Regions from separate parts of the Micromonospora sp. NPDC051924 genome, predicted to be linked through region 1. Evidence: predicted binding sites of a transcription regulator. Region 1 holds the regulator's gene; the other holds the start of a gene.

Region 1 (3,403 bases):
GGCCGGCTGCTGGCCGACGCGGTGGTCCGCGACCTGGTGTCCTGACCGGGACCCGGCCGGCCCGGAAGCCGGCCGGGCCGGGGTCACTTGATCAGGCTGGCCGACATCGGGTAGCGGTAGAGCTGCCCCTCGTTGGCCTTCACCCCGGCGAGCACGCCGAAGATGATGCCGACGAGCATCGCGCCGAGACCGATCACGAAACCGATCAGGATGCAGGCGAGGATCCAGCCGACCAGCGCGATGATCGACCAGATGAGCTGGAAGTTCAGCGCGGCGACCGCGTGTGCGCGGACGGTCGGCGACTGGTTGCCGCGGGCGAGCAGGGCGATGAGCGGGGCCACCCAGCCCAGCACCCCGCCGCCGACGAACATCCCGGCCGCGCCGCCGAAGTGCGCGACCAGGGCCCAGGTCTTGTCGTCGTTGTTCGCGTAGCCGGTCGGCGCGCCGTACGCGCCGCCGGTCGGGTACCCGACACCCGGCGGGGGCTGGCCGCCCGGCGGGGGGTAGCCACCAGGGGGCGGGTAGCCGCCTGACGGGGGCTGGCCGCCGGAGGGCGGCGGAGAGTCACCGGGCGGGGGATAGCCGCCCCCGCCCGGTGCCCCGGACAGTGGTGCGGTGGGAGGCTCGTCCGCCGACGACGAGCCGTACGGGGCCGACGGCGGGGTCGCCTCCGGCGGCTGGGCGCCGGAGTCCCCCGCTCCGGGAGGGCGAGGAGGTTCAGTCATGGACGTCACGGTAGGTCCGGTACGCAAGGGCGCACCAGAGCGACATCGCCCGCGATGTCCGGCTGAACGGCTCTGGCGGACTGTGCGCGGGGCCGCACCCGGGGTCCGTCGCTGATCATCGCGTCGGCGGGTCCGCCGACGTAGACTGGCACTCGCTACAGTCGAGTGCCAGTCGGCATCAGGAGGTGGGGAAATGGGTCTCGACGACCGCAAGCTCGCCGTGCTGCGCGCGATCGTCGAGGACTACGTCGCCACGCAGGAGCCGGTGGGCAGCAAGGCGCTGGTCGAGCGCCACCAGTTGGGCGTCTCCCCGGCGACCGTGCGCAACGACATGGCGGTGCTGGAGGAGGAGGGCTACATCCGGCAGCCGCACACCAGCGCCGGCCGGGTGCCCACCGACCGCGGCTACCGACTGTTCGTCGACCGGCTGTCTCGGGTCAAGCCGCTCAGCCCGGCCGAGCGCCGGGCGATCGAGCGCTTCCTGTTCGGCGCGGTCGACCTGGACGACGTGGTGCACCGCACGGTCCGGCTGCTGGCCCAGCTCACCCGCCAGGTCGCCGTCGTGCAGTACCCGAGCCTGGCCCGCTCCAAGGTGCGCCACCTGGAACTGGTGCCGATCTCCACCACCCGGCTGATGGTGGTCATGATCGCCGACACCGGCCGGGTCGAGCAGCGGCTGGTGGAGATGCCCGGCCCGATCCCCGCCGACGACGTCACCGACCTGCGCCGCCTGGTCAACGAGAAGCTGGTCGGCACCCGGCTGTCCGAGACCCCGCCGCTGGTCCAGGCGCTGGTCGACGAGGCCGTGCCGCAGCTGCGCCCGGCCATGGTCACGCTCTCCACCGTGCTGCTGGAGACGCTGGTCGAGCGGCACGAGGAGCGCATCGCGCTGGCCGGCACGGCCAACCTCACCCGGGGCGGCCTGCTCGACTTCCAGGGCTCGCTGCGCCCGATCCTCGAGGCGCTCGAGGAGGAGGTCGTGCTGCTCAAGCTGATCGGTGAGGCCGAGCCGAGCACCACCCGGGTGCTGATCGGCGACGAGAACGAGATCGACAACCTGCGCGCCGCCTCGGTGGTGAGCACCGGGTACGGCCCGGGCAGCACCATCGTGGGTGGGCTCGGGGTGCTCGGGCCGACCCGGATGGACTACCCCGGCACCATTGCCACGGTGAGGGCCGTGGCACGCTACGTGGGCGAACTGCTGGCCCAGAACTGACCAGTCAGGGCCGACGGCCGACCTGCGGCCGGCGCGGCGCAACGCGAGACGAAACACGAGGACACCGAACGCAGTGGCCAGGGACTACTACGGCATTCTCGGCGTCAGCCGGGACGCCTCCGACGACGAGATCAAGCGCGCCTACCGCAAGCTGGCGCGGCAGTTCCATCCGGACGTGAATCCGGACCCGGAGGCACAGGAGAAGTTCAAGGACATCAACGCCGCGTACGAGGTCCTGTCGGACGACCGGAAACGGCAGATCGTCGACCTGGGCGGCGACCCGCTCGCCCCGGGCGGCGGGGGCGCCGGTCCGGGCGGTCCGGGCGGCACCGGCCCGTTCGTCGGCTTCCAGGACATCATGGACGCGTTCTTCGGCGGCGCGGCCGGCGGAGCGCGCGGGCCGCGGCCGCGTACCCGGCCGGGCGCCGACGCGATCCTGCGGCTGGAGCTGGACCTCAACGAGACCGCGTTCGGCGTCGAGGCGCCGATCACCGTGGACACGGCGGTGCTCTGCACCACCTGTTCCGGCGCGGGCACCGCGGCCGGCACCCACCTGGCCACCTGCGAGGCGTGCGGCGGCCGGGGCGAGGTGCAGTCGGTGCAGCGGACCTTCCTCGGCCAGGTGGTCTCCGCCCGGCCGTGCACGGTCTGCCAGGGCTACGGCACCACCATCCCGCACCCCTGCCCGACCTGCGCCGGCGACGGCCGGGTGCGCACCCGCCGCTCGCTCACCGTCAAGATCCCGGCGGGCGTCGAGGACGGCATGCGGATCCGGCTGGCCCAGCAGGGCGAGGTCGGCCCGGGCGGTGGCACCGCCGGCGACCTCTACGTGGAGATCCACGAGCGGCCGCACGACGTCTACTCCCGCAAGGGCGACGACCTGCACTGCCGGGTCACCGTGCCGATGACCGCCGCCGCGCTGGGCACCCGGCTGACCATCAAGACGTTGGACAGCGAGGAGACGGTCGACGTCAAGACCGGCACCCAGCCGGGCAGCACGCTGCGGCTGCGCGCCCGGGGCGTACCGCACCTGCGCGGCACCGGCCGGGGTGACCTCTACGTCCACCTGGACGTGCGCACTCCGACGAAGCTCGACGCCGAGCAGGAGCGGATGCTGCGCGAGTTCGCCAAGACCCGGGGCGAGGAGGTCGCCGAGCTGACCAAGCAGGGCGGCTTCTTCTCCCGGATGCGCGACGCCTTCAACGGGCACGCCTGAGGTGTCGGCGCCGCTGTTCCTGGTCGAGGCGCTGCCCACCGGCGACCGGCTGACCCTGGACGGCCCGGAGGGGCACCACGCGGCCACCGTGCAGCGGCTGCGCGTCGGCGAGGAGCTGCTGCTCGCCGACGGCCGGGGCGGCACGGCCGCCGCCGTGGTCGACGCTGTCGGCAAGGGCACCCTCGACCTGCGGGTCACCTCCCGGGGGTACGTCGACGCGTCCGTGCCCCGGCTCGTGGTGGTGCA
Region 2 (3,403 bases), on a different contig from region 1:
GCCGTCGAGCACCGAGAGGATCTGGGCCAGGGCGGCGCCGCCACCCGGGACCGTACCCTCCTCGACCGCGGCCTTGGTCGCGGCGATGGCGTCCTCGATGCGGTGCTTGCGCTCCTTCATCTCGACCTCGGTGGCCGCGCCGACCTTGATCACGGCGATGCCGCCAGAGAGCTTCGCCAGCCGCTCGGCCAGCTTCTCCCGGTCCCACTCGGAGTCCGAGGCCTCGATCTCCTTGCGGATCTGGGCGACCCGGTCGGCGACCTCGGCGGCCTGACCGCCACCGTCGACGACGGTGGTGTTCTCCTTGTCGACCACCACGCGCCGGGCGGTGCCGAGCACCTCCAGGCCGACCTGGTCGAGCTTGTAGCCCAGCTCGGGCGCGACCAGCTCGGCGCCGGTCAGGATCGCCATGTCCTGGAGCATCGCCTTGCGACGGTCACCGAAGCCGGGGGCCTTCACCGCGCAGACCTTGAGGGTCTTGCGGAGCGCGTTGACCACCAGCGTGGACAGGGCCTGGCCCTCGACGTCCTCGGCGATGATCAGCAGCGGCTTGTTGTTCTGGAGGACCTTCTCCAGCAGCGGGAGCAGCTCCTCGATCGCCGAGATCTTCTGCGTGGTGATCAGGATGTACGGGTCCTCCAGGACCGACTCCTGCCCCTCCACGTCGGTGACGAAGTTCGGCGAGATGAAGCCCTTGTCGAACTGGAGACCCTCGGTCACATCCAGCTCGGTGGTCAGGGCGGAACCCTCCTCGACGGTGATGACACCGTCGCGGCCGACCTTCTCCATCGCCTCGGCGATCAGCTCGCCGATGGTGGCGTCCTGCGCGGAGATCGTCGCGACGTGCGCGATCGACTCCTTGCTGGAGACCTCCACCGCCTTGCCGAGCAGCGCCTCGGAGACCTTGCCGGCCGCCGCGTCGATGCCCCGCTTGAGGCCGGCCGGGTTGGCCCCGGCGGTCACGTTGCGCAGGCCCTCGCGGACCATGGCCTGGGCCAGCACGGTCGCGGTGGTGGTCCCGTCGCCGGCGACGTCGTTGGTCTTGGTCGCCACCTCCTTGACCAGCTGCGCGCCGAGGTTCTCGTACGGGTTGGTGAGCTCGATCTCCTTGGCGATGGTCACGCCGTCGTTGGTGATCGTGGGCGCACCGAACTTCTTGTCCAGGACGACGTTGCGCCCGCGCGGGCCGAGAGTGACCTTGACCGTGTCCGCGAGGGCGTTGACACCGTGCTCGAGCAGGTGCCGGGCGTCGTCCGAGAAGCTGAGGATCTTCGCCATCAGTATCCCTTCGAAGCGACGTTGCCCCGGCCCGGCGAGCCGGACCGGGGCAACGACACTGATCGGTTGATTACTTCTCGATGACCGCGAGGACGTCGCGGGCGGAGAGCACCAGGTACTCCTCGCCGGCGTACTTGACCTCGGTGCCGCCGTACTTCGAGTAGAGGACGGTGTCGCCGACCTTCACGTCGATCGGCACGCGGTTGCCCTTGTCGTCGATCCGGCCCGGGCCGACAGCGAGGACGGTGCCCTCCTGCGGCTTCTCCTTGGCGGTGTCGGGGATCACGATGCCCGAGGCGGTGGTGGTTTCGGCCTCGTTCGCCTGGACCACGATGCGGTCCTCGAGCGGCTTGATCGCAACCTTGGTCGCGGTAGTCACGGGCATACCCTCCTGGGGTACTTGGTGTCGTTGCAGGTCGGCGCGCCGACCTGCGTCAATCTGCCACATGCCACCGGGCGGGGCCGTCGTCGCGGGTGCCGGTCCGCCTGGCGTTCAACTCCCGGACACGAGGGCCCGGGCGTTGGCACCCTCAGGGCGAGAGTGCTAATCGCAGGTTATTCCTCGGCTAGCACTCCGTCAAGGAGAGTGCCAACGCGCCACCCGGCGAGTCGCGTTCGCCGCGGCCGGATCATGGCCCGGCCGGGTCCGAGGCGGCCGGCCCGAACGCCGGCCGGGAGAATGGGCGGGTGGATCTGGACCAGCTTGCCGCCCTGCGTACGCCCGAGGGGTCGGCCGCGCTCGCGACGGCCGCCGGGCTGGCCGGCGGCGATCCGCTGGCCGCGGCGTCCGCGCTCCGCTCGGCCGGGGTGCCGGCCGGGCTGGCCGCCGCCGCGCTGACCCAGGCCGAGCTGCGCCGGCGGGCGGTCGGCAAGTTCGGGCCGGAGTCCGCCGGCATGTTCCTCACCCGTCCCGGGCTGGAGCAGGCCACCCGCCGGGTGGTCGCCGACCGGCGGGCCGCCCGGCTGCGCGCCGCCGGCGTGCGCACCCTCGCCGACCTGGGTTGCGGGCTCGGCGCGGACGCGCTCGCCGCCGCCCGCGCCGGCATCCGGGTGTACGGGGTGGAGGCCGACCCGGTGACCGCCGCGATGGCCGCCGCGAACGCCGAGGCGGCCGGGCTGGCCGCGCTGTTCACCGTCGAGTGCGGGGACGCGACGGCGTTCGACGCGACCCGGGTCGAGGCCGTCTTCTGCGATCCGGCCCGGCGGAAGGCCGGCACCGGGCGGCGGATCTTTGACCCGAACGCCTACTCGCCGCCCTGGGACTTCGTCACCGGGCTGGCCGAGCGGGTGCCGCACACCGTGGTGAAGGTGGCCCCCGGGCTGGACCACGCCCTGATCCCGGCCGGTGCCGAGGCCGAGTGGGTCAGCGTGGACGGCGACCTGGTCGAGGCGGCCCTCTGGTGCGGGGCGCTGGCCGAGGTCCCCCGCCGCGCCACTCTGCTCCGCGCCGACGCCGCGCACCTGCTGACCGGGGCGGGCGACGCCGAAGCGCCGGTCGGGCCGGTCCGCCGCTTCCTGTACGACCCGGACCCGGCGGTGGTCCGCGCCCACCTCGTCGCCGAGCTGGCCGGCGAACTCGACGCCACGCTGGCCGACGCGAGCATCGCCTACCTGTACGCCGACGCGGCGCGACCCACCCCGTTCGCCCGGTGCCTGGAGGTCACCGACGTGCTGCCGTTCTCGCTGAAGCGGCTGCGCACATTGCTGCGGGAGCGGCGGGTCGGCCGGGTGGAAATCCTCAAGCGCGGCTCGGCGCTGGAGCCGGAGCAGCTGCGCCGGGATCTGAGGCTGGCCGGGGACGGCGCGGCCAGCCTGGTGCTGACCCGGGTGGCCGGCGCGCCGACCGTGCTGGTCTGCCGGCCGGTGCCGGGCTGAGCCGGCGAGGCGATTCCCGGCCCGTGGTTTCGACTCGCCCGCCGCCCCCCGCCGCGTTAGCTTGTCGGTCATGGCGGGACAGGGGACTCCGGCGACGGCACTGCTGACCAAGCGGAAGATCGCCCACAGCACCCACCCGTACGACGTCTCCCCGGACGCGCCCAACTACGGTGCGCTGGTCGCGACGGCCCTCGGGGTGCCCCCGGAGCGGGTCTTCAAGTCGCTGGTCACCGAGGTCGACGGCGGCCTC

The links. Region 1 encodes HrcA, which represses chaperone genes, less so after heat shock. Its sites were predicted from a motif close to GGTTNGCACNCTCNNNNNGAGNGTGCNAACC; they were not measured.
Region 2: a site for HrcA is predicted at 1,798-1,828, ahead of groES (co-chaperone GroES). Genes of this name have one in related genera too.

Annotation. Positions count from the first base shown of each region.
Region 1 covers NZ_JBVJJA010000014.1:70,398-73,800, forward strand. Annotated here, with positions in the region: gene hemW (radical SAM family heme chaperone HemW) at 1-45, shown strand, start outside; gene ACZ6S5_RS13775 (DUF4870 domain-containing protein) at 84-725, opposite strand; gene hrcA (heat-inducible transcriptional repressor HrcA) at 919-1,941, shown strand; gene dnaJ (molecular chaperone DnaJ) at 2,015-3,157, shown strand; gene ACZ6S5_RS13790 (16S rRNA (uracil(1498)-N(3))-methyltransferase) at 3,159-3,403, shown strand, end outside.
Region 2 covers NZ_JBVJJA010000028.1:28,910-32,312, forward strand. Annotated here, with positions in the region: gene groL (chaperonin GroEL) at 1-1,278, opposite strand, end outside; gene groES (co-chaperone GroES) at 1,349-1,663, opposite strand; gene ACZ6S5_RS21835 (THUMP-like domain-containing protein) at 1,966-3,153, shown strand; gene ybaK (Cys-tRNA(Pro) deacylase) at 3,224-3,403, shown strand, end outside.